2 regions of the Halomonas sp. H10-9-1 genome follow, and region 2 is predicted to be linked to the other one. Evidence: riboswitches for the same ligand, from Rfam matches in the RefSeq annotation. Region 2 holds a riboswitch; the other holds the start of a gene.
What was found. A riboswitch is a leader RNA that binds a small molecule or an ion and turns the genes downstream of it on or off. The one in region 2 is predicted to bind thiamine pyrophosphate.
Positions count from the first base shown of each region.

Region 1: another riboswitch for thiamine pyrophosphate. It lies ahead of NFH66_RS13155 (sodium:solute symporter family transporter); the one in region 2 lies ahead of thiO (glycine oxidase ThiO).

Region 1 is NZ_JAMSHO010000001.1:2,864,897-2,880,440, forward strand. Features, by position in the region: gene NFH66_RS13150 (TenA family protein) at 1-642, opposite strand, end outside; gene NFH66_RS13155 (sodium:solute symporter family transporter) at 642-2,042, opposite strand; TPP riboswitch at 2,032-2,144, opposite strand; gene NFH66_RS13160 (peroxidase-related enzyme) at 2,505-3,092, opposite strand; gene NFH66_RS13165 (YbaY family lipoprotein) at 3,331-3,795, opposite strand; gene NFH66_RS13170 (CoA-acylating methylmalonate-semialdehyde dehydrogenase) at 4,119-5,618, opposite strand; gene NFH66_RS13175 (LysR family transcriptional regulator) at 5,849-6,811, shown strand; gene NFH66_RS13180 (protein adenylyltransferase SelO) at 6,962-8,449, opposite strand; gene NFH66_RS13185 (LysR substrate-binding domain-containing protein) at 8,531-9,430, opposite strand; gene NFH66_RS13190 (EamA family transporter) at 9,549-10,484, shown strand; gene NFH66_RS13195 (sodium:solute symporter family protein) at 10,965-12,668, shown strand; gene NFH66_RS13200 (putative transporter small subunit) at 12,735-12,863, shown strand; gene NFH66_RS13205 (methylated-DNA--[protein]-cysteine S-methyltransferase) at 12,997-13,488, shown strand; partial or broken gene NFH66_RS13210 (TRAP transporter large permease subunit) at 13,619-13,831, shown strand; gene NFH66_RS13215 (malonyl-CoA decarboxylase) at 13,845-15,212, shown strand; gene NFH66_RS13220 (malonate--CoA ligase) at 15,209-15,544, shown strand, end outside.
Region 2 is NZ_JAMSHO010000001.1:2,086,383-2,101,926, forward strand. Features, by position in the region: gene NFH66_RS09585 (HlyU family transcriptional regulator) at 1-271, opposite strand, end outside; gene NFH66_RS09590 (argininosuccinate synthase) at 327-1,547, opposite strand; gene rnt (ribonuclease T) at 1,719-2,387, shown strand; gene NFH66_RS09600 (Grx4 family monothiol glutaredoxin) at 2,524-2,865, opposite strand; gene argF (ornithine carbamoyltransferase) at 3,030-3,956, shown strand; gene NFH66_RS09610 (hypothetical protein) at 4,042-4,347, shown strand; TPP riboswitch at 4,411-4,533, shown strand; gene thiO (glycine oxidase ThiO) at 4,599-5,696, shown strand; gene thiS (sulfur carrier protein ThiS) at 5,731-5,940, shown strand; gene NFH66_RS09625 (thiazole synthase) at 5,940-6,761, shown strand; gene ggt (gamma-glutamyltransferase) at 6,918-8,657, shown strand; tRNA gene NFH66_RS09635 (tRNA-Ala) at 8,816-8,891, opposite strand; gene NFH66_RS09640 (response regulator) at 9,150-9,797, shown strand; gene uvrC (excinuclease ABC subunit UvrC) at 9,808-11,622, shown strand; gene pgsA (CDP-diacylglycerol--glycerol-3-phosphate 3-phosphatidyltransferase) at 11,691-12,239, shown strand; tRNA gene NFH66_RS09655 (tRNA-Gly) at 12,300-12,374, shown strand; tRNA gene NFH66_RS09660 (tRNA-Cys) at 12,401-12,474, shown strand; tRNA gene NFH66_RS09665 (tRNA-Leu) at 12,509-12,595, shown strand; gene NFH66_RS09670 (FUSC family protein) at 12,643-13,788, shown strand; gene nadB (L-aspartate oxidase) at 13,769-15,340, shown strand; gene NFH66_RS09680 (protein YgfX) at 15,401-15,544, opposite strand, start outside.

The DNA.
Region 1 (15,544 bases), 780 kb from region 2:
GAAGCATTCGGCCATGCGGGTGAAGGCGGCGTCATCGAGCCCTGCCGCCGCCTCGTCCAGGCGACGGCGCAGCCACGCCACGAAGTCCTGGAAGGCGGGGTTGTCGTGCAGGTCGATCCACTCCTCCACCAGCGGGTGCAGCCCCGCGGCGCGGGTAATGCGCAGCGCCCACTCCAGATAGATCCACTCGGTGACCACCAGCGCCGCCAGGACCTCGGCGTAGTCGCCGCCAGCGCCGATCTCGCGCAGCAGTGCCTGGAAGGCCTGGGTCTCGGGCAGGTAGTCCGGCGCCTCCCGCGTTGCGGCGGGCACGCCGAAGGCCTCGAAGGTACGTTGGAAGGTGCTGTTCTCATCACTGGTCAGCATGCCCATGAACTGCCCCAGTACCACCCTGTCCTCCATGCCCGGCGCCCGGCCGATGGCGTGGCCGATCAGGGCGGTGAAGGGATCCACGAAGCCATAGTCCTGCACCATGTAGGCAGCGAAGTCATCACCCGATAGCCGCCCCTCGGCCAGCGCATCGAACAGCGCATGGTTCACGGTGGCCGACCAGTCGGGCTCGCTGAGCTCGCGCAGCCAATCGGTGATAGATGCCGTCTTGCGCTCGGCGGCCCAGGCGCTCCACTCGGTACGTGTCGTCATCAGCCTTGCTCCTTGCTCACGTCATATCGGACGCCCGGGCGCCACCAGGCGATCAGCAGACTGACCAGAGTAGAGGCGACCAGGGCCCCCAGGAAGGGCGGCAGCGTCGGGATGCTGCCCGGGAAGGTGGCGGCCAGCACGCCGGCGCTCAGGCTACCGTGACTGATCCAGCCCGGCAGCACGGCACCGGCCAGGCCGGCCAGGCCGCCGGCCACCGCCGCCAGCGGTGACATGCGCCGCCACAGCCCCAACAGCACCGGCAGCAGGATGGCGGCACACAGCAGGTCGGCGATCAGGAAGAGGCGCAGCACCGAGAAGCCCTGCAGGGCCACCCAGACCACCGGCACCATCAGTGCCACCGTCACCCAGCGCGCCGCGCGCACCGAGAGCCCACGCCGGCCGGAGCTGGCCACCGCCATGGAGGCGATGGCGTTCTGCAGGGTATCCACGCTGGAGGCCACCAGCGTCACCGCCAGCACCAGCGCCGGCAGCCCCAGCCAGTCTGGCGCGGCGGAGAGCAGGGCAAAGAACGGGATCGGCGGCTCGCCCAGCGGCAGCGCGTGCATCGCCGCCAGCATCCCCAGGCCACCGATGGCCATCACCACCACCAGGCTGCTGGCCCCGCCCAGCAGCGCCCCGCGGCCCAGGGCGCGAGCGTCCTCGGCGGCCCAGATACGCTGCCAGTAGCCCTGGTGAAAGAGGTTGGCCGCGGTGACGGCGATCACCAGGGTCAGCGATACCGACAGCGCACTGCCCATCGGAATCGCCGGCATCACAGCCCCGGCGGGCATCGGCGGCAGCCACCACCAGGCGACACCACCGACCAGCACCAGCAGCGCCAACAGCAGCCAGGCCTGCCAGCGATCGGTGGCCAGGCTGGCCCGCAGCCCGCCCAGGGAGGTATAGACCAGGGTCACCAGCGCCACGCCCAGGATCACCAGCGACGGCGGCACATCGGAGAGCAGCGCGGCGATGCCACCGATAGCGGTCAGCTCGGCGGCCAGAAAGCAGGCCATGTAGGCCACCGACACGCAGGACACCCAGCGCCGCACCCCAGCGCCGTAGCAAGCCTCGGCAAACTCGCCGATGCTGCGTCCCTCGGGCAGGTGGCGACGGATCGCCGGGCCGTAGAGCCCCAGCACGATAAAGGGCAGCGAGGAACCGATGGCATAGCCGGCCAGCGCCAGCGGTCCCACGAAGGCGCCGATCTCCGGCGGCGCGAAGAGGATCCAGGCGCCCATGCCGGAAGCCAGGAACGACAGGCCGATGGCCTGGGCGCCCTGGGAGTTGCGGGCGGTCACGTAGTCATCGAGGGGGCCATCGGCCCGACGGGCCCGCAGGCCCAGGAAAGCAAAGCACAGCAGCGCCGCACCGAGCACGGCAGACGTCAGGTAGGGCATGTCGCACTTCCTCCGCCGGTGTGAACCGGATCAGGTTCCAGGGTCAGCACTATCTGCTCTCTCAGCCCCGGCGAATACGGCGAGACTCCCCTGGCGACAAGTGGATGAGGTTTGGTCACGCCTCGCACAAAGGCATGATCGGAGGCATCATAGCGTCGCGCTGACCCGAGGACCACCCCGATCCGGAGCGCCCGATGCCCGATGCCCGATGCCCGATGCCCGATGCCCGATGCCAAAGCTAGGGAAGCTCCCTGGCTCGTTCATGCGACATGGGTAATCGCGGCAAGGTTGGCAGACAGAAAGCTCCGCCGAGGCCTGAGGCAATAGCGAGCGAAAGCCCCCCAACAGGAGAGACACCATGTGGAAGCTATGCCCAGTCAGCATTCTCGCGCTTACCCTTTCCGGATGCAGCGGCGTCCCCTTCGTACCCTTTATCTGACGATTGAGTGAGCCGTCACCGGCTCACTTCTCCCGCGGCACTCGCCCCATCAGGTAGAACTCCTCGTTGGGCGGGGTGCCGGTCAGGGTGACCAGCCGGTTGGAGAGGCCGAAGAAGGCGGCGATGGCGCCGATATCCCAGATATCGTCGCGGGTGAAACCGGCGGCTGTCAGTCGCTCCTCCCACTCGTCGGTGAGCTCCCCCACCTCGAGTCCGCAATACATGGCGAAATCCAGCATGGTGCGATGACGCTCGCTGATCGGCGCGGTGCGGTGGTTGATGGCGACCTGGTCGGCCAGCAGCGGGTCCTTGCCGTAGATACGCACCAGCGCACCGTGGGCCACCACACAGTAGAGGCAGCGGTTGCGGGCGCTGGTGGCCACCACGATCATCTCCTTCTCCGCCTTGGTCAGCGTATCGGACTCTCGCTCTATCAGGGCGTCGTGGTAGGCGAAGAAGGCACGGAACTCCGCCGGGCGGTGGGCCAGCATCAGGAAGACGTTGGGCACGAAACCGGCCTTCTCCTGTACCGCCAGTATGGCGTCGCGGATGTCCTCGGGCAGGTCGTGGATCGATTCGGGAACGGGGAAACGGCTGATGGGCGCGGTCATGGAGGGCCTTGTGTTGGAGTTGGAGTTGGAGTTGGAGTTGGAGTTGGAGTTGGAGTTGGAGTTGGAGTTGGAGTTGGAGTTGGAGTTGGAGTTGGAGTTGGAGTTGCGGTTACGGCACGCCTTTCAGTTAACGTCAACGTCACCACCGAGATCAAGATATGCCGTACTCGCCTTTCGTCGCCCCGCTGAAGTCACGATGCCCCGCTACGCACCTCTCGGCATCGCGCGGGGATCGCGATCACGGCTGCGACACCCGGATACGTACCGGATCGCCGGGCTTGCCGGCAAACGGATCAATGTGCTGTGTGCTGATGAAAAGCAGATCGCCATTGTGCTCGATTCGGGCTCGTAATCCGTAGGTCATGCGCTCATCGATAACCGCGGGGTTGAACACCAGGCGAAAAGGGTACGGGGGCGGAGTCCCATCGACAGTATGGGTGTAGTCGGTGAGGATGGTGGCGGGCGCGTCCGCACGCGACTGGTCCTCAAGAGTCACGGTCAGCTCGGCGCCGGGGGGCAGCGCGATACGCTCGCGATACCACACGTCGCCGCTAATGACCCGCATCAGGGAGTTATCCGGTTTCTGCGCCTGTCGCTGCGCGTCCTCTATCCCCATTGAGTGGCTGCACGCCGCCAACAACAGGGTAGACGCGATCGCCGCCCAGCGGCCGATGGCAGACTTGATCCTTCGCTTCGCGCGCATCGTGTCACCTTTGGTGTTTGCTCTACGGCGTCAACCGGAGCGTTGGGAGAACGCAGGCAGGTGCCTGCTGGATAGCGGCCAAGCCTTCGGCCCTTGAAGCTCTCGTGAAGCTCTCGACGTCGGGCGGCCGACTCGGCGTCGAGCATTCGCATATGGTAAGAGGTGCACGCTAACGAATCAAAGCGCGGCTGCCCCGCCGCGCGCAGGGCGTATACACCAGCGCCGCCGGTGCCCCTCCACGACCAAGCGCCGCTTCTCGGCCACAACGACAGCGCCCCCGCCTCTCTCGAGGCGGGGGCGCGCTTGTTACCGGGCGGAGGTTGTCAGCCCAGCGAGATGGTGCTGTTGATGCCGCTGGAGACGTTCTCGGGCTCGAACCAGCGGGCAGTGACGGTCTTGGTCTGGGTCCAGAAGGCGATGGCCTGCTTGCCGTTGGGACCCAGGTCACCGAGCTTGGAGGCTCGCGAACCGGTGAAGCTGAAGTAGGCCACCGGCACCGGGATCGGCACGTTGATGCCGATCTGGCCGACGTCGATATCGGCCTCGAAGCGACGCGCCACCCAGCCGGAGTTGGTGAAGATCGAGGTGCCGTTGCCGTTGGGGTTGGCGTTGATGAACTCGATCGCCTCGTCGAGGGTCTCGACGCTCACCACACACAACACCGGGCCGAAGATCTCCTCGCGGTAGATGGTCATCTCCGGGGTCACGTCGGCGAACAGGGTCGCGCCGACGAAATTGCCGTTCGGGTAGCCCTCCACCTGGTAGCCACGGCCATCGACCAGCAGGCTGGCGCCCTCCTTCTCGCCGGCGGTAATCAGGCGCTCCACACGCTCCTTGGCCTGGGGAGAGACCAGCGGGCCGAGATCGGCGTCGGTCTGGGTGCCGGGGCCCACCTTCATGTTGCGAGCGCCCTCGACGATATCGTCGAGCCATTCGCGGGCTTCGCCGACCAGCACCACCACGGAGTTGGCCATGCAGCGCTGGCCGGCGGCACCGAAGGCGGAGCCCAGCAGGTTGTTGATGGCCTGGCTGCGGTTGGCATCGGGCATCACGACACAGTGGTTCTTGGCGCCCATCATCGACTGCATGCGCTTGCCGGCGGCGGCGGCGCGGTTGTAGAGCAGCGAGCCCACATGGGTGGAGCCGATGAAGGAAAGGGCCTTGATGTCCTGGTGGTCGGCGATCTGGTTAGCCACATCGGGTCCACCGTGGACCACGTTGAGCACCCCGGCCGGCACGCCCGCCTCGTGGGCCAGCTCGACCAGGCGCATGGAGGAGCTGGGGTCCTGCTCGGAGGGCTTGAGCACGAAGGTGTTACCGGTGGCGATGGCCAGCGGGAACATGAAGCAGGGCAGCATGATGGGGAAGTTGAAGGCGGTGATGCCGGCACCCACGCCCAGCGGCTGGTGCATGGTGTAGACGTCCACCTCGTTGGCGACGTTCTCGGCCAGCTCGCCCAGCTGCAGGGAGGTGATCGAGCAGGCGTGCTCCACCACTTCCAGGCCACGCCCCACCTCTCCGACGGCGTCGGGCAGGGTCTTGCCGTGTTCCTCGGTGATCAACGCGGCCAGCTCGTCGGTGTGCTCGCGGATCAGCGCCTGCAGCTTGAGCATGATGCGCATGCGCTTGCCCAGCGGCACCTTGCGCCAGGTCTTGAAGGCCTCCTTGGCGCTGGCCACGGCCCGCTCGACCTCCTCGGCGGTGCAGAACGGCACCCGGGCGACCACTTCCTGGGTTGCCGGGTTGACCACGTCGCGCCACTCCTGGCTCTGGGACTGGACGGGCTGGCCATCGATATACATGGGGATTTCGCGGACTGACATGAGCATACTCCTCTGGATGCTGTCGCTGTCGGGGGGCTGGCTTATTGTTGTGGAGCGCTGCGGCGTTCGCTGCGGCCACCCGGCATTAGACTTTGTGTGTATAAAAACACGGAAGACTATGAAGAAGAGTCTATCCAGAGGTCGCATGGCGTGACAACGGGCACTCAGGCACATTGCTTGTGCACTGACGCACAACCATAAACTGGCAAGAGCCGGCGGGAGTTCGCCCGATGCTTGACTGGCACGACATCCAGATCTTTCTCGAGGTGGCGCGCAGCCAGCGGCTCACCGACGCCGCCCGTCGCCTGGGGCTGGACCACTCCACCCTGTCGCGACGCACGCGGCGCTTCGAGCAGAAACTCAACACCCAGCTCTTCGAGCGCAGCACCCACGGCTACCATCTCACCGAGGCCGGCCAGCAGCTGCTCGCCCATGCCGAGGAGATGGCCCGCCACGCCTTCGAGGCCGGCGAGAGCCTGACCGACAAGAACCATCAGATCAGCGGCCAGATCCGCCTGGGAGTGACCGAGGGCCTGGGCACCTGGGTGATCGCCCCGCTGCTCTCGGCCTTCTGCGAACGCCATCCCGGCGTCACCCTGGAGCTTCTCGCCCTGCCCCGGGTGGTCAACCTGAGCCGTCACGAGGCGGATCTCGCCATCACGCTGGAGCGCCCGGTCAGTCCGGGGCTGGTGATCTCACGCCTCTGTGACTACCGGTTACGCCTCTACGGCAGCCAGGGCTATCTCGCCCGGCACGGGGTCCCGCAACGGCTCTCCGAACTGGGCCGGCACCGGCTGATCGGCTACGTGGACGACCTGATCTTCAGCGAGGAGCTCAGCTACCTGGCGCCGCTGCTCGACCCGGCGGTGGTAGGCCAGCCACCCCACTTCCCCCTGCGCAGCACCAGCGTGACCACCCAGCACGCTGCCGCCCTCCACAACATCGGGCTTGCCGTGCTGCCCTGCTTCATGGCCAGCACGTCGCCCACCCTGTTCAAGGTGCTGGAAGACGCGATCGCGGTCGATCGACAGTTCTGGATCACCGCCCGCCAGGAGCAGCGCCAGCTGGCCAGGGTGCGCCTGCTGTGGGACTTCCTGCGCGAGGCGCTGGAGGCCAATCGCGCCTTCCTGATGGGCGACAGCCGTGAGCTGCAGCTACCCGATGTCACCCCCGAACACCAGCCGCGGCGGTAGCAGCCGAGTCGAACGTTGGCCGATAAAGAAGGCCACCTGGCCGGGGCGCGCCCGGCCAGGACGCTGACAACAAGATCCATACAGAGACGCCCTGGGGAAACCCGGGCGTCTTTCTTCTGTATTGAGCTACCGGCTTCGGGCAGCCGCGGCTCAGGTGCCGCAGAAGGTGCGCAATACCCGCTCGCCGGCCGGCGCCGGTTCGGCATAGGCCTCGCGGCCGGGCTGGGCGGTGAAGGGCTCGGACAGCACCTCGCGCAGGGCCTCGAAGGGGACGAAGTCATCGTGCTCGGCGGCCGCGGCGATGACGCGCTCCACCTGATGGTTGCGCGGGATATAGAGCGGGTTCACCGCCCGGATCCGCGCGGCGATCTCCGCCGGCGACGCCTCTTCCCGGGCCAGCCGCGCGCGCCAGCGCGGCAGCCAGGCACGCAGAGACGTGTCGCCATCGAACAGGTCGAGCAGCGCCGGGGCGTCCTCTTCCACTGCCTCGGCGAGGCCACGGAAGGCCAGGGTGAAGTCGGCGCGGCCAGCGGCCATCGCCTCGAGGAAGGCCTCGGCGAGGGCGCGATCGCCCTCCTCTTCCCGGGTCAGCCCCAGCTTGTTTCGGAACACCGCCAGCCACTCGTCCTCGTAGCGGGGTGCGTAGGCCTCGATCACCCTGGTGGCCTTGGCGATCGCCGACTCCTGGTCGTCGTCGAACAGCGGCAGCAGGGTCTCGGCCAGGCGCGCCAGGTTCCACTGGGCGATCCACGGCTGGTTGCGATAGGCGTAGCGACCGCCCTCGTCGATGGAACTGAACACCGTGGCCGGATCATAGGCCTCCATGAAGGCGCAGGGCCCGTAGTCGATGGTCTCGCCGGAGATCGCGCAGTTGTCGGTATTCATCACTCCATGGATGAAGCCGAGCCCCATCCACTGCGCCACCAGCGCCGCCTGGCGCTCGGCCACCGCCTCGAGCAGGGCCAGGTAGCGCTCACCCTCCTGATGCCCGGCAGGAGCCGGCCCCTGCAGTTCGGGATAGTGGCGCTCGATGGCCATGTCCGCCAGCGTCGTCACCGCCTCGAGATCGTCGCGGGCGGCGAAGTACTGGAAGGTGCCGACGCGCAAGTGGCTCGCGGCCACCCGGGTCAGCACCGCGCCCGGCTCCGGCACCCGGCGGAAGAGCCGCTCGCCGGTGGTCACCGCGGCCAGCGCTCGGGTGGTGGGCACGCCGAGGCGGTGCATCGCCTCGCTGACCAGGTACTCGCGCAACACCGCGCCCAACGGCGCGCGCCCGTCGGCGCCGCGGGAGAAGGGGGTCATGCCGGCCCCCTTGAGCTGGAGTTCGCGCAGCCGCCCTTCGCGGTCGACGACCTCGCCGAGCAGCACCGCGCGGCCGTCACCGAGGCGCGGATTGAAGTGCCCGAACTGATGGCCGGCATAGGCCTGGGCGAGGGGTTCGGCCCCCTCCGGCACGCAATTGCCGGAGAACCATTGGGCGGCACGCGATTCATCGAAGGCGTCGAGGTCGAAGCCCAGCGTCTCCGCCAGCGGCCGATTGAAGGCCACCAGCCGCGGCTCGGGAACCGGCACCGGGGCGAAGCGCAGATAGAAGCGCTCGGGCAGGCGGGCATAGCGCAGGCTGAACTCGGGAAACATGGCGGCTCCGGTAGCGGCGATCACGGCCAATGGCTGAATGCCCGAGTATAACGCTCGGACATCTCCCTATCGAGCCAACCCCTATCGACCCAGCTCCTCCCGGCTGACCCAGCTCATTCTGGCTGGCGCCAGCTCTTCACGGATCAGCTCGGCCAGGCGCCGGGCCGGCTCAGTGGGGCGTCGGGCGGCACGATGCAGGGCCAGCTCCACCGCCGGCAGTGTCGGCAGGCCGCTGGACTCGTCCAGGGCGCGCAGCTGGGGGCCGAGCATGCTGCGGGTGACCACCACGATGGCCAGCCCTGCCTGCACCACCGGAGAAAGGCCCGCCATGGACTGGCTGGTGTAGGCCACTCGCCAGTCGCGTCCAGCGGCCACCAGCGCGTCCTCCGCCACCTCGCGGAAAAGATCCGCTCCCGGCGAGTAGAGCGCCAGCGGCAAGGGGTCGACGAGCAGCGGCTGACGCTCCAGCCCCACCGCCCAGACCAGGGGCTCACGGCGAATCACCTCGCCGCCCGGCGAACACCGCTGGCGAGTCACCAGCGCCAGATCCAGCTCGTCGGCGCGCACGCGCCCCACCAGCTCGGCACTGACGCCGCAGGTAACCTGCAAGCCGACATCCGGATAGAGCTGATGAAACCAGGAGAACACCGCGGTCAGCAGCGGGGCATAGTCCTCGGGAATCCCCAGCTTGAGCTCGCCGGTAACACGCTGCGCACGCATATCGGCCAGCACCTCGTCGTTGAGAGCCAGCAACCGCCGGGCATGCTCCAGCAACCGCTCGCCCTCGGCGGTGAAACGGATGCGCCGCCCCTGGCGCTCGTGAAGCGAGACCTCCAGCACCGCCTCCAGGCGCGAGAGCTGCATGCTCACCGTGGACTGGGTGTAGGCCAGGTGCCGCGCCGCGGCGGTGACGCTGCCGGTATCGGCCACCGCCACCAGGGTACGCAGCAGGGCGAGGTCGAGGGTCGGGGCACGCCTCAACACATCACACTCCTTGATGAGTGAGTTCAACAAAGATCGTTATCTTGATGAGTATGGCATGGATAGCATGGCGCCAGTACCCACCCGTTACCGAACACTCCATGCAGGAGACGCGGCCATGCAGCTTCAGCGCTCACATTTCACCCACTCTCCCTGGCTCGGCGCCGCCGCCGGGGCGCTGGCGGTGGTACTGTGGGCGCTGGTACCGCTGCTGGCTGCCCAGGCAGGCGAGCTTCCGCCACTGCGCCTCTCGGCGCTGGCACTGCTGGCCGGCGCGCTGGGCACCCTGCCCATGGCACGCCGGCGGCGTCATGAGGTTCCTCCACTGGGTCGCCTGGCCGGCGCACTCGTCTACCTGGGTGTGCCACTGCTGATCACCGGTGCGGTCGGGGCATGCTTCGCGGCCTTCACCCTGGCCCCCGCCGAGGAGACGGCGCTGATCCTCTACACCTGGCCGGTGCTGTTCCTGCTGGCCAGCCGCAGGCTGGCACTGGGCCGGCTGCCGGCCAACACCCTGGTCGGTGCCGGGCTAGCGTTTGGCGGCGCGGCGCTGCTGGTGTTGCCTGGCGCCATGGCGGGTGGGGTCTCCGGCGCGTGGGACGGCTATGCCCTGGCGCTGCTCGGCGCGGTGTGCTGGGCGCTCTACTCCCTGGCGAGCCAAGTCGCGGCCTGGCGACTGGGCGAGCGCATGCCGCACCTGCTACTGATCGCCAGCGCCATGGTGGGCGGGCTTAGCCTGGCGCTGGAGGGCGCGCACGCCCTGCCCTCCCGTGACGCCCTGCTGGCCACCGCCGCCCTGGGCCTGGGCCCCTATGGCCTGGCCATGCTGGCCTGGGACCGGGCCATGCGCGACCCCCTCGCCCACCGGGTCGGCAACCTGGCCCATGCCGTGCCGGTGCTGGCCACGCTATTGCTGGTAGTGGCCGGCGTGACCACCCCGGACTGGCGCCTGCCACTGGCCGCACTGCTGGTGGTGGCGGGCAGCATGACCGCAAGCCGGGAACCGGCCCGGCGCAGGCACCTCCCTGCACTTGGTCGTTTTCCCAGGAACTGAGGACAATTCCCCCCGCGTTCGAGGCAAATTGGACATTCGCCATTCGGGCAGTTAGTGTATACAGCCTCCGGATCATGACAATGTATACAACAACTGATCCCTGAAGGGCCGCGGCCCCTGCGCCCCGGCCACCCTGGTCTTGCCTCATCGCAGACTGGATCGCCGTACCTTCGACTGCCCGTCGACGACGCCATCGAACGAGAAGGAATCCATGTCGCTCCACTACGCCGACAAGGGCCGCTGCATGCCGCGCCGCCCTCCGCCTATCTCCCCCGTGCTGGGGTAATACCGCCTTAGCGGCAGCCACTGCCGCCCGAGCCGAACGACCCGCTTCAGCGCCGACTATCGCCGCGCAGGCAAACCCCTGGGCGCACGTTGTCCCGTGGGCGCCGGGAGCCGCTTCGGCCATCTCACTGCGTCACGCATGCGGCTGCGGCCGCCATGCTCGACGTGTTCTTTTCACCTGCCGAGGGACTGCCCTTGAACAGCGAATCCTTATATCAACTCTCCAGCCTGACCGTGATCCTGCTGCTGCTCGCCTTCTACGGCGGCACCTATCTGCTGACGCTTGGCATTCGCAAGAAACAGGAGTGTGCCGACGAATTCATGGTCTCCAACCACCGCATCGGCTTTGGCATCGGCGCCGCCAGCATGACCGCCACCTGGATCTGGGCCGCCTCCTTCTACGCCGCCGCCACCTCCGGCTACACCTACGGCGTCTCGGGCCCCATCCACTATGGCCTGTGGGGCGCCCTGATGATCCTGTTCATCTACCCGTTCGGCCGACGCTTCAGGAAGCTCGCCCCCAACGCCGCGACCCTGGGCGAGCTGATCCACGCTCGCCACGGCAGCTCCAGCCAGCTGATCCTGGCGTTTTCCAACGTGCTGGGCAGCATCATCAGCCTGATGGTCAACTTCACCGCCGCCGGTGCGCTGGTTTCGGTGCTCTCGCCGCTCTCCTTCCAGGCCGGGGTCATCATCGCCGGCGTCGGCGTGCTGCTCTACACCCTGTGGTCGGGCTTCCGTGCCTCGGTACTCACCGACTTCGCCCAGCTGGTGGCGCTCATGGCCATTGCCATTGTGATCATTCCCGCGGTGTTCTTCGCCATGGGCGGCCCCAGCGAGCTAGTCGCCGGTCTCGACAACCTGACCGCAGAGCAGACCAGCTTCTTCTCCAGCGAGGCGATCCTCAACCAGGGCGCTCCCTTCTTCGTCGCCGTGCTGGCGTATGCCATCGGTAACCAGACCATCTCCCAGCGCCTGTTCGCGGTGAACGAGAATCACATCAAGCCGACCTTCCTGACCGCCACCGTGGGCTACGGCGCCATCGTCATCGGCCTGGGCATGATCGGCCTGATGGCGTTGACGCTGGGCATGGAGCCGCTGAACGGCAACATGAACAACCTGATCCCGCAGATGGTCTCCGGCTACCTGCCACCGATCTTCATCGCGCTGTTCTTTATCCTGGTGATCGGCTCGCTCTCCTCCACCGCCGACTCCGACCTCTCGGCACTGTCGGCGATCATGATGGCCGACGTCTATGGCAAGAATATCGCCCGCGGCAAGGTGGATCCTCAGCGCATGCTGCTGGTCGGTCGCCTGACCATGATCATCGCCACCGCGGTGGGCATCGTCTTCGCCAGCTTCTCGCTGGATATTCTGGTGATGCTGGTATTCGTCGGTGCGCTGTGGGGCGCCATCGTCTTCCCGGTGATCGCCAGCTGCTTCTGGAACCGCATTACCAACCAGGCCTTTACCGTCTCGGTACTGGTCGCCATGGTGCTGTTCTGTGTGGCGCGCTTCGAGCTGGTCGACCTGGCCGGCCCCGGCGGCCTGTTCTTCGAACTGCTGGCCAGCATCGGCGGTGGCGTGATCATCGGCCTGATGGCATTCGGCTTCTTCGGCCGCACCGTCGGCTTTATCGCCGGCATCCTGGCGCTACTCGCCATGCTGGTCTTCGCCACCGGCTTCCTGCGCGACTACACCGTGCTGCTGGCCTCACTGACCGCCTACGGCACCAGCACCCTGGTCTGCGTGGTGATGAGCCTGAACAGCCGCCAGCGCTTCGACTTCGACACCATCGCCGAACGCGTGGGCAACTACAGCGACTCGGCGCAGGATGCCAAGCCGGCCACGAGGCCGAAGGAGGCTCCGGTGACCGCCCGCCTCGCCACCCAGCGCTGATATTCGCCCATCAACCATGTGGGTAGCGCCGGCCACCCCCGGCGCCACCCGGAGGAGATCGACCATATGACCACGCTGTTTGCCTTCTACGTACTGATCTGGCCGGCCCTGACGCTCGGCGTGCTGGCCCTGATCATCCGCGCCGTGATACGCGATCGCCGCCAGGCCCGCGTGGAGAGCCGCGAGCTGGTGTGAGGCGCCAGCACTGAATGCGATCGGCCCCGCGGGCAGTGCCCGCGGGGCCGATTTCATCCAGCCCATCGCCACGAGTCGCGTTAAACTCCTGTCATGGGTTCCGCGATATCGAACGCACCGGCAGGAGCATGACATGAACCACGATACCCTCGACTACTATCATCCCCCGGCCGCGGACGCCCTGGGGCTGATCCTGATCCGTGCCACCCCCGAGGGGCTCACCGAGATCGACTTCGTCGACGAGCAGCACGAGCCGCCGTGCCCGGGGCCCCTGACCGCGCAGGCATGCGCGCAGCTGACCGAATACTTCGCCGGCACCCGCCGCGACTTCGACCTGCCGCTGGCCCCCCAAGGCACCGACTTCCAGCGCCGGGTATGGGCCGCGCTCGAAGCGATTCCCTTTGGGGAGACCCGCAACTACGCCGAGATCGCCGAGCAGCTCAGCAGCAAGGGCGGCCAGCGCGCGGTAGGCGCCGCCAATGGCAGAAACCCCATCTCCATCGTGGTGCCCTGCCACCGGGTGATCGGCAGCGACGGTCGCATGACCGGCTACGCCGGCGGCATCGGCCGCAAGCGCTGGCTGCTCGCCTTCGAAGCGGGCGAAGTGCCGATGTTGCTGGGCTGACGGGTATCGGCGTCGAGCCCGAGGGCGCCTTGCCATGCCGCGGGTCAGCGCGCCGTCCCCTCGCCGGACGCCGAGCCAAGGCCCAACTGGCGCACGCTGGCCACGAAGTCGCCGAAGCGTTCGCCCTGAATCGGTAGTGCTGACCATCAACCTGGAGATCGGCCTGATCACCCCGCCGGTGGGGCTCAACCTGTTCATCATCAAGGGGATCGCGCCGGACATCTCGCTGCGCGATATCCTGATAGGCAGCCTCCCCTATGCCCTGTGCATGGTGCTGGCGATCATCCTGCTGTGCTTCTTCCCGGGTATCGCCCTGTGGCTGCCCGACCTGCTGATGGGCTGAGGGAACCAACGCCATGAACATGACCTTCCTGCAGGAGCTGTTCAACAACATCACCCGGCGCGACGCCCTGCGGCGGCGCCGGCGCAGGAGTGGCGAGTCGCTTGACCACGAGGACCTGGCAGCCGCCTGCCATGCCCTGCTGGCGAGCGACGGTGAGGCCTCGAGCATCGCCCTGGCCAGCCGCGCCCTGGACATGTACGAGTGCCTCGCCGAAGAGCAGCGCCCGGCCTTCTTCGCCCGCCTGGGCGCGGAGTTCGCCGCCGAGCCGGCGACCATCGACGCCGCCTACGCGGCCTATCGCGAGAGCCGCGACAACGCCACCCTGGAGGCGCTGTTCGAGGCCTGCGAGCCGCGCCGCCAGGAGCTGTTCCGGCGCCTCAACCTGGCCAGCGACGGCACCTACTCGCTGGTGCGCATGCGCGAGCACCTGCTCGGCCTGCTGCGCGAGCATCCCGAGCTGGCCGCCATCGACAGCGACTTCGCCCATCTGTTCGGCTCCTGGTTCAACCGCGGCTTCCTGATGCTCAAGCGCATCGACTGGAACACCCCGGCCTCGATCCTCGAGAAGATCATCCGCTACGAGGCGGTGCACGAGATCCGCGACTGGGACGACCTGCGCCGCCGCCTGGATGCCCGTGACCGGCGCTGTTTCGCCTTCTTCCACCCGGCGATCGGCGACGAGCCGCTGATCTTCGTGGAGGTGGCCCTGTGCAAGGGGCTGCCGGCCCGCATCCAGCCCATCCTGGCCGGCGAGGAGAGCGGTGAGGAGAGTCGCGTGGAGGAGCCCGAGGAGGCCGATACCGCCGCCTTCTTCGGCATCAGCAACTGCCAGGTGGGGCTGCGCGGCATCTCCTTCGGCAACTTCCTGATCAAGCAGGTAGTGCAGGAGCTCAAGCAGGAGCTGCCCCAGTTGAAGCATTTCGTGACCCTCTCGCCGGTACCGGGCCTCGCCCAGTGGCTGGCCGAACGGCGCAACGACGCGAGCCTGCCGGCGGCCACCCGCGAGGCACTGGCTTCGCTGGAGGAGCCCGGCTGGCACCGGGACAGCGAGCTCAGCGAGGCGCTCAAGGCTCGCCTCCGGCCGCTGGCGGCGCGCTATCTCGCCGAGGAGAAGAACGCCCGCGGACTCCCGCTCAACCCGGTGGCCCGCTTCCATCTGGGCAACGGCGCCGAGCTGCACCGCATCAACTGGCTCGGCGACGTCTCGGCCAAGGGGCTCGAGCAGGGCGCCGGCCTGATGGTCAACTACCTCTACGTGCTCAGCGATATCGAGCGTAATCACGAGAACTACACGGCCCATGGAGCCGTGGCCTGCTCAAGCGAGGTGAAGGACCTCGTGCGCAAGGCCAGGAAGCAGGCCAAAGGAGAGACAAGCAAATGAGCCACAACCTGTTCGAGACCTTCGCCCGCCGCATGCAAGAACGCGGCGACGCCGACTTCATCACCACCCCCGAGGGGCGCCGCTACTCCCATGCCGACGCCCTGGTCGCGAGCGCAAGCCTGGCCGGCGCCCTGGTCACGCTGGGCGTGGCACCGGGCGACCGGGTGGCGGTGCAGGTCGACAAGAGTCCCGAGGCGATCCTGCTCTACCTGGCCACCCTGCGTGTCGGCGCCGTCTACCTGCCGCTCAACACCGGCTATACCGGAGACGAGATCCGCTACTTCCTGGGGGATGCCGAGCCGGCGCTATTCGTCTGCCGCCCCGCGGCCCTC
Region 2 (15,544 bases):
TGCTGATCATCAGCTCGTCGCAGGCCTCACGGCCGGGCATCATGTCCGAGCGCTCGAAACGATGCTCGAGCACCTCGTCCTCCTCCTCCTCGCCATCACCGGTCAGCGGACGGCGAATCCAGCCGCTGACGCGGTACTGGCCGCCCTCCTTGGCCGGCTCGGAGATGATCAGGTAGCCGTTGTGCTCCACCGCCTCGGCGGCCGGCGCGTTGCCCGTGGCGGCATCGTCACCACCGCCGCCGAGCAGTCCGCCGAGAAGCTTCTTGAACATGGCGTGGCTCCTTGTGCCTGCGGGGCGCCCCGTGGTGGAGCGCCCCGCCATGACATCAGTCCTGCTTGCGGCCCTTGCCGGCGGCGATGCGCAGGCGCAGGGCGTTGAGCTTGATGAAGCCCTCGGCATCCTTCTGGTCGTAGGCGCCGGCATCGTCTTCGAAGGTCGCGATGGACTCGTCGAACAGCGACTGCTTGGACTGGCGGCCGGCGACGATGACATTGCCCTTGTAGAGCTTGAGGCGAACCACGCCGGAGACGTTGTGCTGGGTCTCGTCGATGGCGGCCTGGAGCATGCGGCGCTCCGGGCTCCACCAGTAGCCGTTGTAGATCACCTCGGCATAGCGGGGCATCAGCTCGTCCTTGAGGTGCGCCTCCTCGCGATCGAGGGTCAGCGACTCGATCGCGCGATGGGCACGCAGCATGATGGTGCCCCCCGGGGTCTCGTAACAGCCGCGGGACTTCATGCCCACATAGCGGTTCTCGACGATATCGAGACGGCCGATGCCGTTGTCGCCGCCCAGCTTGTTGAGCGTCTCCAGCACCTCGTGGGGCTTCATCGGCACGCCGTCGATGGCCACGATGTCACCCTTCTCATAGGTGAGCTCGACGTAGGTGGGCGTGTCCGGTGCCGCCTCCGGGGAGACGCTCCAGCGCCACATCTCCTCCTCGGCCTCTGCCCAGGGATCCTCGAGGATGCCGCCCTCGTAGGAGATATGCAGCAGGTTGGCGTCCATGGAGTAGGGGGACTTCTTCTTCTGGCCGGTGAAGTCCACCGGGATATCGTGCTGCTGGCAGTAGGCCATCAGCTTCTCGCGGGAGTTGAGGTCCCACTCGCGCCACGGGGCGATCACCTTGACCCCCGGCTTGAGCGCGTAGGCGCCGAGCTCGAAGCGCACCTGGTCGTTGCCCTTGCCGGTGGCGCCGTGGGAGATGGCGTCGGCGCCGGTCTGGTTGGCGATCTCGATCAGGCGACGGGCGATCAGCGGACGCGCGATGGAGGTGCCGAGCAGGTACTCGCCCTCATAGATAGTGTTGGCGCGGAACATCGGGTAGACGTAGTCACGCACGAACTCCTCGCGGAGATCCTCGATGTAGATCTCCTTGACGCCCAGCGCCTGCGCCTTGGCGCGCGCCGGTTCCACCTCCTCGCCCTGGCCGATGTCGGCGGTGAAGGTCACCACCTCGCAGTTGTAGGTTTCCTGCAACCACCTGACGATTACGGAGGTGTCCAGGCCACCGGAATAGGCCAGCACAACCTTCTTGACATCGGACATTCGAGGAGCTCCTTTCTGATGAACGCTAGAGTCCGTCAGTATAGCGCGACAGCCGGGCCTCGAATACTGTCCGCGGGACGTCTCGGGGGCGAGCTGCTAGACTGCGCGGATTATCGCCGGGCCGTAGCCGACCTGCCCGTGACACAAAGGCCAAACACGAAGGAGAGGTGCATGAGCGAGGCGATCGCCTGCGGCCTGATGGCACAACGATTCCGCAGCTACCTGCCGGTGGTCGTGGACCTGGAAACCGGCGGCTTCAATTCCGAGCACAACGCGATCCTCGAGATCGCGGCGGTCACCCTGACCATGGACGCCGAGGGCAACCTGACTCCCGAGTCCACCTACGCCTTTCACGTGGAGCCGTTCGCGGGCGCCAGCGTCGAGCAGTCGGCACTGGACTTCACTGGCATCAAGCTCGACGATCCCCTGCGCCGCCAGGTGGCGGTCTCCGAGGCCGAGGCACTGGGCGAGATCTTCCGCCCGGTTCGCAAGTCGATCAAGGCCCATGGCTGCACCCGCGCCATCCTGGTTGGCCACAACTCGGCCTTCGACCACGGCTTCCTCAACGCCGCGGTGAACCGCTGCGGCATCAAGCGCAATCCCTTCCACCCCTTCTCCAGCTTCGATACCGCCTCGCTGGCCGGCCTGATGTACGGCCAGACGGTGCTGGCCCGCGCCTGCCGCGCCGCCGGCATCGAGTTCAGCAACAGCGAAGCCCATTCGGCGCGCTATGATACCGAACGCACCGCCGAGCTGTTCTGCGCCATGGTCAACCGCTACAAGGAGATCGGCGGCTGGGCCCAGGCCCAGCGCGAACAGGGGATGGAGGAAAAGCCATAAGCTGCAAGGAGCAAGGAGCAAGGAGCAAGGAGCAAGGAGCAAGGAGCAAGGCCCAGGCTGGGTGGGGCATCCACCAAAAGCAAAACCCCGAAGGCTTGCACCTTCGGGGTTTTGCTTGTGGCCCGACGCCTGGCGCTTACTGCTCGGCGTCATCCTTGTGCTTGGCGGCGGTCTCCTTGATCAGCGTCTCGAGCTCGCCCTTCTGATGCATCTCCAGCACGATGTCACAGCCGCCGACCAGCTCGCCCTCGACCCACAGCTGAGGGAAGGTGGGCCAGTTGGCATACTTGGGCAGCTCGGCGCGGATGTCCGGGTTATCCAGGATATTGACGAAGGCGAAGCGCTCGCCGCAGGACATCAGCGCCTGCACGGTCTGGGCGGAGAAGCCACACTGCGGCAGCTGGGGGCTGCCCTTCATGTAGATCAGGATCGGATTCTCGCCGATCTGGCGCTGGATGTTCTCGAGGGTGGTGCTCATGGCGTCTCCCTATGAAGGTAACGGACAACAGAGGTCGCGGATGCCGGCTCGGACAATACCCGACCCCGGCAGTAGGTCTTGGTGCAGGTCATTCTACTGATCCATGGCGCGTTGCGCATCCCCCGACGGCTGGCTAGGATGTGCGTTTTCATGAGGAGCACCCCATGGCCACTCGGCACTTCCTGACCCTGATGGATGCCAGCCCCGAAGAGCTGAGCAACCTGATCCAGCGCGCCATCACCATCAAGAACGCGCTCAAGGTGGAGGGGCCCACCTATACCCCCTTCCCGAACCACACCATGGCGATGATCTTCGAGAAGTCCTCGACCCGCACCCGGGTCTCCTTCGAGACCGCCATGGCGCACTTCGGTGGCCATGCGCTGTTCCTCTCGCCCCGCGACACCCAGCTCGGCCGCGGCGAGCCCATCGGCGATACCGCCCGGGTGCTCTCGGAGATGGTCGACATCGTGATGATCCGCACCTTCTCCCACGCCGGGCTCGAGGCCTACGCAGCCGCCAGCAGCGTGCCGGTGATCAACGCCCTCACCGACGACTACCACCCCTGCCAGCTGCTCGCCGATGTGATGACCTGGACCGAGCTGCGCGGCAGCGTGCGGGGCAAGACCGCGGTGTGGATCGGCGACGGCAACAACATGTGCCACTCCTGGATCAATGCCGCCCGCCAGTTCGACTTCCGGCTGCGCATCTGCTGCCCCGAGGGCTATGAGCCGCGCCAGGATATCCTCGCGGCCGCCGGCGACCGCGTCACTATCCTGCGCGATCCCGCCGAGGCCGTGGCCAATGCCGACCTGGTGACCACCGATGTCTGGGCCTCCATGGGGCAAGAGGAGGAGCAGGCCAGGCGGGAAGCGGACTTCGCCGGCTTCCAGGTGACCGAGGCGCTACTCGATCGCGCGCAGGACGATGTGCTCTTCCTGCACTGCCTGCCCGCCCATCGCGGCGAGGAGATCAGCGAGACCCTGCTCGACGACCCGCGGGCCGTGGTCTGGCAGGAGGCCGGCAACCGCCTGCACGCCCAGAAGGCACTGATCGAGTTCCTGCTGCTTGGCGAGGTCCACGAGGCGCCGTGATCTCCGGAGCCACATAGACCTTTGTCTTATTCGACCAAGGTTGTATAATGCGCCGCAGCACATTCCACCAGGGAAGACGCGGCGCATGACTACATCTTCGATCGATACCTTCGGCATGCAGCGCAGCCTGCGCCAGTGCCTCTCCAACATGGCCGCCCTGCTCTACCGCCAGGGCCACGTCCTCGAGACCGTCACTGTGCCCCACCGCGGCCTCGACCCCGATGCCCTGGAGACTCTGGAGAGCGACTGCCACGAGTGGTCGGCCTGCCAGCGCATCCTCGAGAACAGCGAGGCCGCCACCTGGAATGACCAGCGGCGCTTCGTGCTCACCGGCATGGGTCGCGAGCTGCTTTTCGACATGTTCGGCGAGGGCGCCGCCGACTGCGCCTGATCGCCAGGCTGCCGAGGCCCGCCGACGCTCGATTGCGTCGGCGGGCCTCTTTGGTTATGTTGATACGACTTGTCGGGGAGCCCCGGTAGCCGCGAAGCGGTAGCCTCAGGGGCTGAGATCGGTACGGCCGAACCCGTTGAACCTGATCAGGTTGATGCCTGCGGAGGGAACAAGATCGTGCCTCGCTGCCCGCCCCTGCCCCTGCCCCGCATCCGGCCTGTTCGTCACTCCACCCGCTGGATGCCCGCTCGATGAATCGACACCCTCAACAACGCATCGCCGTGGCCGGTGCCGGCCTGCTTGGCCGCCTGCTCGCCTGGCAACTGCTGCGCGATGGCCACGCCGTCACCCTGTATGACGCCGGCGACCTCGCCACCCCGCCGGCGGCCGCCTGGACCGCCGCCGGCATGGTCGCCCCGCTGGCCGAGACCGTGGTCGGCGAGCGCTGCATCTACGCCATGGGCCGGGTGGCCCTCGAGCGCTGGCCGCAGTGGCTCGACAAACTGCAGGCCCCCGGCCTGTGGCACCCGCACGGCAGCCTGGTGGTGGCCCACCCCCAGGACGAGAACGAGCTGACCCAGTTCCGCCGCGACCTGGACGACGCCATCGGCCAGCCCGCCGGCTACCGGGCGCTGGATGCCGCCGGCATCCATGCATTGGAGCCCGGCCTGGCGGGCTTTCGCCACGGTCTGTACCTCGCCGACGAGGCCCACCTCGACAACCGCGGGCTGCTCAACCGGCTGCTCGAGGCGATCCTCGAACTGGGCGGCGAGTGCCATGCCCACACCCCGGTGACACCCCACCCCGGCGAGATTGCCACCCCTTCCGGCCGACGCACCTTCGACCTGGTGCTCGACTGCCGCGGTCATGGCGCCAAGCCCAGCCACCCCACCCTGCGCGGCGTACGCGGCGAAACCTTGCATGTGCATACCGACGAGGTGAAACTGTCCCGAGCGGTACGCCTGATGCACCCGCGCTACCAGCTCTATGTGGTCCCCAAGCCGGGCGGTCACTTCGTGATCGGCGCCACCTCCATCGAGAGCGAGGACCGCTCGCCCATCTCGCTGCAGTCGTCGCTGGAGCTCTCCAGCGCCCTCTACACCCTGTCACCTGCCTTCGCCGAGGCACGCATCCTCGAGCAGGGCGTCAATCTGCGCCCGGCCTTCCGGGACAACCTGCCCCACGTCACCCGGGGTGACGGCTTGATCGGCGCCAACGGCCTGTTCCGCCACGGCTACCTGCTGGCCCCGGCGGTGGTCGACCATGTGCTGGCCGAGATTCGCGGCGAGGGCGAGCGCCCCTTCGCCGCGGTACTGTCCGCCGCCGCGCCCCAGGAATCGCTGCCTTGACCAGGCAGCAAACTCTTTGAAGAAGGAGAGTCCCATGAACGAGATCACCCTGAGCCTCAATGGCGATGCCACCCGGCTGCCCGCGGGCACCGCCCTGGCCACCGCCCTGGACCGCTGGGGCTATGCCGAGCGCCGTGTCGCTGTGGCCATCAACGATGCCTTCGCGCCACGCTCCACCTGGCCCGAACGCACCCTCGCAGACGGCGACCGCGTCGATATCGTGGCCCCGGTAGGAGGCGGCTGATGAACACTCACCACGATGCTCATGACGATGCTCATGACGACGCCCTGGTCCTCTACGGCGAGGCCTTCACCAGCCGCTTCCTGCTCGGCACCGCCCTCTACCCCTCGCCGGCGGTGATGCAGGAGGCGATCGAGGCCGGCGAGTGCGACATGATCACCCTGGGGCTGCGGCGCCAGAACCCCGCCGCGGGCGACGGCGACACCTTCTGGGAGATCCTGCGCGAAAGCGGCTGTCGCCTGCTGCCCAACACCGCGGGCTGCCGCTCCGCCCGCGAGGCGATCACCCTGGCCGAGATGTCGCGCGAACTGTTCGAAACGCCCTGGATCAAGCTCGAGGTGATCGGCGACGACTACAACCTGCAGCCCGACCCCTTCGGCCTGCTGGAGGCCGCTCGCGAACTGATCGACCAGGGCTTCAAGGTGCTGCCCTACTGCACCGACGACCTGGTGCTGTGCCAGCGGCTGCGCGACGCGGGCTGCCAGGCGCTGATGCCCTGGGGAGCACCGATCGGCACCGGCCGCGGGCTGATGAACCGCTATGCGCTGCGCACCCTGCGCGAACACCTCGACCTGCCGCTGATCATCGACGCCGGCCTCGGCGCCCCGTCCCAGGCCGCCGAGGCCATGGAGATGGGCTTCGATGGCGTGCTGCTCAACACCGCCGTGGCCAAGGCGCGGCGTCCGGCGGCGATGGCCGCGGCCTTCGCCCGGGCCATCGAGGCGGGCCGCCAAGCCTATCGCGCCGGCCTGATGGAGCGTCGCCAGACGGCGAGCCCCAGCACGCCGACCCTCGGCCAGCCGTTCTGGCACGCCACGCCCTGACTTCTGCTTCTGACGGCGGTGCGGCGCCCGCCGTTTGACATTGACCGAGACCCTGCTCTACTGGGAGGGCGCCTCGCGGCATGGCACCCGCGGCGCCACCCGAGGCCCGATCGACCCCCAGCCTCCAGACCCGAATTCAAACAAAGGAAGCTACCCATGAGTGCTCGCATTCTGCCTTCCCACGCTCCGCGCATCCTGACCGCAGCGCTGCTCTCCGCCGGCCTGCTCGCCTCCCCCCTGGCCTTCTCTCAGCAAGCCATCCTCGAAGGGGAGCGCTTCCATCCCGAGGAGAGCCCCGGCGGCATGGTGGCCACCAGCCACTTCCTGGCCTCCGAAGTGGCCCGCGACGTGCTGGCAGCAGGCGGCAACGCCGTGGACGCAGCGGTGGTCGCCGGCTTCGCCCTGGCGGTGACTCAACCGCGTTCGGGCAATATCGGCGGCGGCGGCTTCATGCTGATCTCCGATGAAGAGAGCGGCGAGGTCATCGCCATCGACTACCGCGAAACCGCCCCGGCCGCGGCCTTCGAGACCATGTTCCAGGACCAGGACGGCGAGGCGGTCACCGAGCGCTCACGTTTCACCCATCTGGCGGCCGGCGTGCCCGGCACCGTGGCCGGCCTGGCCCTGGCGCTGGAGCAGTACGGCACCCTGAGCCTGGCCGAGGCGCTGGCGCCGGCCATTCGCCTGGCCGAGGAGGGCTTTGTCGTGCCGCCGCGCTTCGTCAAGGGGCTGAACGACACCCGCGCCCGCTTCGAGGCCTGGGACGCCAGCATGACCACGTTCTTCAAGGAGGACGGTAGCGCCTACCAGGTGGGTGAGGTGTTCCGCCAGCCCGATCTCGCCGCCACCCTGCGGCGCATCGCCGACCAGGGAGCACGGGAGTTCTATGAAGGCGAAACCGCGCGCCTGGTCGTCGCCGAGATGGAGCGCCATGGCGGCCTGATCACCGCGGAGGACCTGGCCGGCTACCAGCCGGTGATCCGCGAGCCCAGCCACGGCACCTACCGGGGACACGACATCTATGCCATGAGCCCACCCTCCTCCGGCGGTGCCCATATCGTGCAGATGCTCAATATCCTCGAGGAGTACCCCATCGGCGAGCTGGGCTTCGGCTCCGCCGAGAGCATGCACCTGATGGCCGAGGCCATGAAGCGGGCCTACGCCGACCGCTCAGAGTTCCTCGGTGACACCGACTTCATCGATGTGCCGCTGGCGGGCATCACCTCCAAGGAGTATGCCGCCGAGCTGCGCGCCCAGATCGGCGATCAGGCCACCCCGAGTGCCGAGGTCGCGCCCGGCAACCCGTTCGACTACGAGTCCAACGAAACCACCCACTTCTCGATCGTGGACGACGGCGGCCTGGCAGTCTCCAACACCTACACCATCAACTTCAGCTACGGTTCCGGCATCGTGGTCGATGGTGCCGGCTTCCTGCTCAACAACGAGATGGACGATTTCTCGGCCAAGCCCGGGGTGCCCAACGCCTACGGTTTGATCGGCGGCGAGGCCAATAAGGTCGAACCCGGCAAGCGCATGCTCTCCTCGATGACCCCCACCATCGTCAAGCGCGACGGCAAGAACTTCCTGATCACCGGCAGCCCCGGCGGCTCGCGCATCATCACCACCACGCTGCAAGTGCTGATGAATGTCATCGATCACGACATGAACATCCAGTCAGCGGTCAGCGCCCCGCGCATGCACCACCAGTGGCTGCCCGACGAGATCCGCATCGAGGCCGGCTTCAGCCCCGACACCCTGAGCCTGCTCGAGCAGCGTGGCCACACCGTCAGCCAACAGCCCGCCATGGGCGCCGCCCAGTCGATCCTGATCGACGACGGCATGTTCTACGGCGGCGCCGACCCCCGCCGCTCGACCTCCTCCGCCATCGGGCTATAGCTATAGCTATAAATAGACAGACAGGAGGCCTGCGTCCCCGGCCAGCGTGCCGGGGGCGAATCACATGCAGAGCCATGCGGGGTTTTTCGGGAGCTTTACGGACACACGAAAAAGCCGCCTGGCGGAATACGCTAGGCGGCTGATTCGTAGAAGCTTGTTGGTGGAGCCTAGCGGGATCGAACCGCTGACCTCAACACTGCCAGTGTTGCGCTCTCCCAGCTGAGCTAAGGCCCCACACCGTCTCGCCGTTGCGAGAACGGGGCGAATAATACGGCGACCCAGGCATCGCGTCAAGCCCTTTTTTCATTGCTTCCCCGGGAGATGGCGGCCACTGCCTAAGTAGGCTTTCCTCCCGGCGGCCAGTTATGCCACTCTTTAGCCTAGTGATGACCGTACTTTCGATGACCCCTACTTTCGATGACCCCTACTTTCGATGACCGTACTTTCGATGAGCCGTCTCGCCGCCACCGAGCCATCCAGGAGCCACTCGCGTTGATCAAGGTACTCATTGCCGATGACCACCACCTGATACGAACCAGCCTGGCCCACCTGCTGAACGCCGAGAAGGACCTGCGGGTGATCGGCGAGGCCTCCAGTGGAGAGGAGGCAATCGCCCAGACCCGTCGCCTGAAGCCGGACGTGGTGCTGATGGACATCCGCATGCCAGGCATCGGCGGGCTCGAGGCCACGCGCAAGATCACCCGCACCCTGCCGGATGCCCGGGTGCTGGTCCTGACCGCCTGGCTGGAGGATACCTTCGCCCAGCGCCTGCTGGATGCCGGTGCCTGGGGCCTGATCAGCAAGGACTCCCAGCACGACGAGATGGTCGGCGCCATCCGCGAGGTGTTCCATGGCCAGCGCTATGTCAGCCCCAACGTGGCACAGCGCCTGGTGCTGTCGCGCATCGACTCGCCCGAGAACCCCTTCGACGAGCTCTCCTCCCGGGAAATGCAGGTGGCGATGATGATCATCAACTGCCAGAAGGTCGCTGACATCTCCGACCGCCTGTTCCTCAGCCCCAAGACGGTGAACACCTACCGCTATCGCGTCTTCGAGAAGCTCGGGGTCAACTCCGATGTGGAGCTCACCCACCTGGGACTTCGCCACGGGCTGGTGGAAGGTTTCTCCAGCCTCTCGTAACCTGCGCGCCATGACCTTCGACCATCGCCGCTTCCTGGACCACGTCAGTGAGGCCCCCGGCGTCTACCGCATGCTCGACGCGGCCGGCGACACCCTCTATGTCGGCAAGGCGCGCCGCCTGAAGGCGCGCCTTGCCAGCTACTTCCGTGGCGCACTCAACGCCAAGACCCAGGCGCTGGTGGGGCGTATCAGCGATATCCAGGTCACGGTGACCAACAGCGAGACAGAGGCCCTGCTGCTCGAGCAGACCCTGATCAAGGAGCTGCGCCCGCCATACAACATCCTGCTGCGGGACGACAAGTCCTACCCCTTCGTGTTCGTCACCGACCGCCATCCCTTCCCGGCCCTGGAATACAAGCGTGCCCGGAGCCGCCGCGATGACGGCCGCTACCTGGGCCCCTACCCCAGTAGCCACGCGGTTCGCGATAGCCTCTCGCTGATGCAGAAGATCTTCCGCATCCGCAACTGCGAGGACAGCGTCTTCGCCCACCGCACACGGCCCTGCCTGCAGTACCAGATCGATCGCTGCAGCGCACCCTGCGTCGGCTACATCAGCGAGGCCGATTACCGCCGCGACCTGGAGCACGCGGTGCAGTGCCTGGAGGGCAAGAGCGAGCAGGTTACCCGCGAGCTGACCGTCGCCATGGAACTCGCCAGCCGCCAGCTGGCCTTCGAGGAGGCGGCACAGCTGCGCGACCAGGTCCAGCAGTTGCGCCAGCTGCAGCAGCGCCAATTCGTGGATACCGGGGACGGCGACGCCGACGCCTTTGCGCTGGCCAGCCGCCCCGGGGCGCTGTGCATCTCGGTCCTGGCGATACGCCAGGGCCGCCTGCTGGGGGCTCGCCACCACGCCCCCGCCAACGGCCTGGACCTGTCGGAGGAGGCGCTGCTCGGCGACTTCATCAGCCAGTACTACCTGGGCCAGGCCCGCGAGATTCCCCGCGAGGTGATCACCAGCCACGCCATACCCGATGCCGAGCTGATCGCCCGGGCACTGGCCGAGCGCGCCGGCCGCCGGGTACGCCTGACCGACCAGGTGCGCGGGCATCGTGCCCAGTGGAAGGAACTGGCGCGCACCAACGCCGAACAGCAACTGGCCGGCCAGTTGGCCAGCCAGAATCAGCTTTCCCGTCGCTTCGAGGCCCTGCGCGAGGCCCTGGGCATGGAGGCAACCCCGGCGCGACTGGAGTGCTTCGACATCAGCCACACCCTCGGCGAGGCGACCGTGGCTTCCTGCGTGGTGTTCGACGAGAACGGCCCGCGCAAGTCGGACTACCGACGCTTCAATATCGAGGGGGTCGCGGCAGGCGACGACTACGCGGCCATGCAGCAGGCCCTGACGCGACGCTTCCGGCGGGTGAAGGAGGGCGAGGGCCAAGCGCCGGACGTGCTCGTCGTGGATGGCGGCAAGGGGCAGCTCAACATGGCCCGGGAGGTGCTCGAATCCCTCGGGGTCACCGGGGTGGCGCTGCTCGGCGTGGCCAAGGGCACGACCCGCAAGGCGGGCCTGGAGACGCTGTTCCTGGAAACCGTGGATCGCACCCTGAACCTGGAGGCCTCCTCTCCGGCGCTGCACCTGATCCAGCATATCCGCGATGAATCGCATCGCTTCGCCATCACCGGCCACCGCACCCGGCGCGACAAGGTACGGCGCACGTCCACCCTCGAGGGCATCGCCGGGGTCGGCCCCAAGCGCCGGCGCGAACTCCTGCGCTTCTTCGGCGGCCTACAGGGGGTCAAGCAGGCCAGTCGCGACGAACTCGCCCGGGTGCCGGGCATCAGCGACAGCCTGGCCGAAACGATCCATCGCGCCCTGCATGGATGATGGCCGCCAAGGGGGATAGAATACGCCAACGCTTGACGCCCCCTCACCGGCAAGGACAGCTTTGCGCGATGAACATCCCGAATATCCTCACCCTGGCCCGTATCGCCTTCATCCCGCTCCTGGTGGCACTGTTCTATCTGCCCTTCACCTGGAGCATGCCTCTGGCGGCGGCCCTGTTCGCCCTGGCCTCGGTGACCGACTGGCTCGATGGCTACCTGGCCCGGCGCTGGAACCAGGCCACGCCGTTCGGCGCCTTCCTCGATCCGGTGGCCGACAAGCTGATGGTGGCGGTGGCCCTGGCGCTGCTGATCGAGCGCTACGAGGCGATCTGGCTAACCCTGCCGGCACTGGTGATCATCGGCCGCGAGATCGTGATCTCGGCGCTTCGCGAGTGGATGGCCGAGATGGGCAAGCGCGGTAGCGTGGCGGTGTCATGGATCGGCAAGCTGAAGACCACCCTGCAGATGGTCGCCATCCTCCTGCTGCTGGCCTTCGCCCCCGGCACCCCCATCGCCACACTCGCCGTGGTAACGCTCTACGTGGCCGCCGTGCTCACGCTGTGGTCGATGGTTCTCTACCTCCGTGCGGCCTGGCCACATCTACGGCGCTCCATGTAATCGGAGCGCAAAACCGCTTGACAGTCACCGGCTTATCCGTATAATTCGCTCTCGAGTCAGGCGGGAATAGCTCAGTGGTAGAGCATCGCCTTGCCAAGGCGAGGGTCGCGAGTTCGAATCTCGTTTCCCGCTCCATTCCTTCGAATGGCCCGACTCGATGAGGCTGGATGGCAGAGTGGTTATGCAGCGGACTGCAACTCCGTGTACGCCGGTTCGATTCCGACTCCAGCCTCCACTCCCCGATTTCCTGTACTGCCCGACACCGTGCCGCCCGGATGGCGAAATTGGTAGACGCAAGGGACTTAAAATCCCTCGGTGGCGACACCGTGCCGGTTCGAGCCCGGCTCCGGGCACCAGCCATCAGCTGATGGGCTAGCCGCTACCTCTGCGGGGCAAACGCTTGATGAACCTGCCGCCCCTACGCGACCCCTTCTTCACCTATCGCTATCGGCGCCGACTACATGTCCTGCGCGTGCTACTGGCGCTGACCACCACCTTTGTCATCATTCGCGTCTTCGCGGTCCCCTATGCGGGCTGGGCGCTGGTCAGCACCTTGATGGTGATGGGCAATCTGCCGCATATCGGCGGCGTGCTCGACAAGGGTCGTCAGCGGCTGCTGGGCACCGTCCTCGGCGCCGGCTCCGGCCTGCTGCTGATCCTGCTACCCACCGGCCTGCCACTGCTGATTCCCACCGGCAGCCTGGTCGCCATCGGCATCGCCACCTGGCTCACCTTCGGCAACCGTCACGGCTACAGCGGCCTGATGTTCGCGATCAGCCTGCTGCTGGTGGTCGGCGATGGCAGCCACGCCCTGGGCGTGGGCCTGTGGCGCGCCTTCGACGTGCTGCTGGGCACCCTGGTCGGCATCACGATCACGATACTGGTCCTGCCCCAGAAGGCCACCGACATGATGCGCTTCATGCTGGCCGAGAACCTCGAGCGCATGGCGCGGCTCTTCCACGCCCACACCAGCGCCTCGGCGACCCTGGATATCGACACCCCCGCCCTGCTCAAGGCCACCAGCTCGGCACTGGTCAAACAGCGCGGCCTGGTCGATGCCATCCATCGTGAACGCCGCCTGCGGCGCGACGAGCTGGATGACATCATCTCCCTGCAGCGGCGCATGCTCTCCACCATCGAGCTGCTCCTGGAGACCCACTGGAACACCCGTGCCGGCCATGATCGCATCGAGGCGATGGAAGGGCTGCGCGACGAACAGCACCGCCTCGCCCGGGAGTTGGGCACCCTGGCCTATCAGGTGCGTACCGGCCAGCCCATCGCGGTCGAGATCAGCCAGTTCGACCTCCAGCGTTACGCCCCGCTCGCCACCACCGCGGTCAGTGCGCAGGGACGGGCGCTGTTCAGCCCCAGCGGCTACCTGTGGCTCAACCGCGAGCTGGCACGCCTCACCGAGGCCCTGGTCACTCGCCTGGGTGGCCTGACCCGCCTGCCCAGCCGCCGCCTGCGTCGCGCCTCGGGGCGCAAGTGGGCTCGCCGCCACACCGCCACGCCCGACAGAGGAGCGCAAGATGTCCCACGCCAACCATGACGTGCTTATCATCGGCGGCGGTGTCGCCGGCCTGGTGCTCGCCCTGGAGGTGGCCGACCAGCGTGGCGTGACCCTGCTGCGCCCCGCCAGCGACGACCGGGGCGCCAGCCGCTGGGCCCAGGGCGGCATCGCCGCGGTACTCTCCCCCAGCGATGATATCGAGGCGCATATCCAGGATACCCTGGTGGCGGGCGACGGCCTGTGCGACGAGGCCGCGGTGCGCTTCACCGTGGAGCAGGGGCCGGCGGCCATCCAATGGCTGCTTGGCCTGGGCGTCCCCTTCACGCGGGATGCCAGCCCCGGGGCAGACTACCCCTACCACCTCACCCGCGAGGGCGGACACGGCGCGCGACGCATCATCCACGCCGCCGACGCCACCGGGCGCGCGCTGATGGATACCCTCAAGGCCCATGTCGCGGCGCATCCGGCAATCCACATCCGCGATGACCTCACCGCCATCGGCCTGCTCCAGGACGATGCCGGCCGCTGCCGAGGCGCACGCTGTCTCGACACTGACGGGCAGCCGATCGACCTGCCGGCCCACGACACCGTGCTGGCCACCGGCGGCGCCAGCGGCCTCTATCGCCACACAACCAGCCCCCAACCGGCCAGTGGCGAGGGCATGCTGATGGCCGCCGAGCTCGGTGCCACGCTGATGAACCTGGAGTTCCAGCAGTTCCACCCGACCTGCCTCTACGACCCCCAGGGCACCCCCTTCCTGATCAGCGAGGCGGTGCGCGGCGAGGGCGGGCGACTGCTCAACGTCCACGGCGAACGCTTCATGCCGGCCATCGACCCGCGTGCCGAACTGGCGCCGCGAGACGTCGTTGCGCGCGCCATCGACGCCGAGATGCAACGCACCGCAAGCGAGCATGTCTTCCTCGACGTGCGCCATCTGGGCGAGGCGGCGATCCGCGAGCACTTCCCCACCATCCACGCCCACTGCGCCGACCGCGGCATCGATATCGTCAAGGTCCCGATCCCGGTGGTGCCGGCGGCCCACTACAGCTGTGGCGGGGTAGCCACCGACCAGCATGGCGCCACCGACGTGGCCCACCTCTTCGCCGTAGGCGAGGTGGCCTGCACCGGCCTGCACGGCGCCAACCGCATGGCCAGCAACTCGCTACTGGAGTGCCTGGTGTTTGCGCGCAGCTGCGCTGCCATGCTGCAGGATGCCTCGCGGGTGCCGCTCGTCAGCGCGCCTGCCACCCGGGCCAGGGCCGAGGCGACACCGGCGGCACTCGCCGAGTGGCGCGAGCGCATGCGCGGCGTGATGAGCGCCCGGGTGGCCATCGTGCGCCATGACACCGGGCTGATTGAAGCCTCAGAGAGACTCGCTGAACTTCAGAGGGAGATGGCCACGGCCGTTGAACACGGCCAACCCGCCGCCGAACTGGTGGGACTGTGGCATTCGCTGCGCCTGGCGCGGCTGACCGTGGCCAGCGCCCGGGCGCGCCGCGAGTCCCGCGGCCTGCACTACAACCCGGACTGCCCGCACCACGGCGACCCACTTCCCCGTCCCTCCCAGATCCAGCTAAGCGACCTCGACTGAGCGGAGCCGCAAGCACGGTGACTGGCCAGGCCGGTGGACGGCACCGGAGCGTGAGTCGGCCTAGTGGCGAATCAGGTAACGCCGCAGTTCCCGATGGGCAGCCGCCGGGCAGCTGTCGGCCCACAACCATAGCCGCCTGCCATTCAGGCGCAGCCCAATCAGCCAGGGCCCCAGGTAGTCACAGTGCAGGCTGACCGGCTGCAG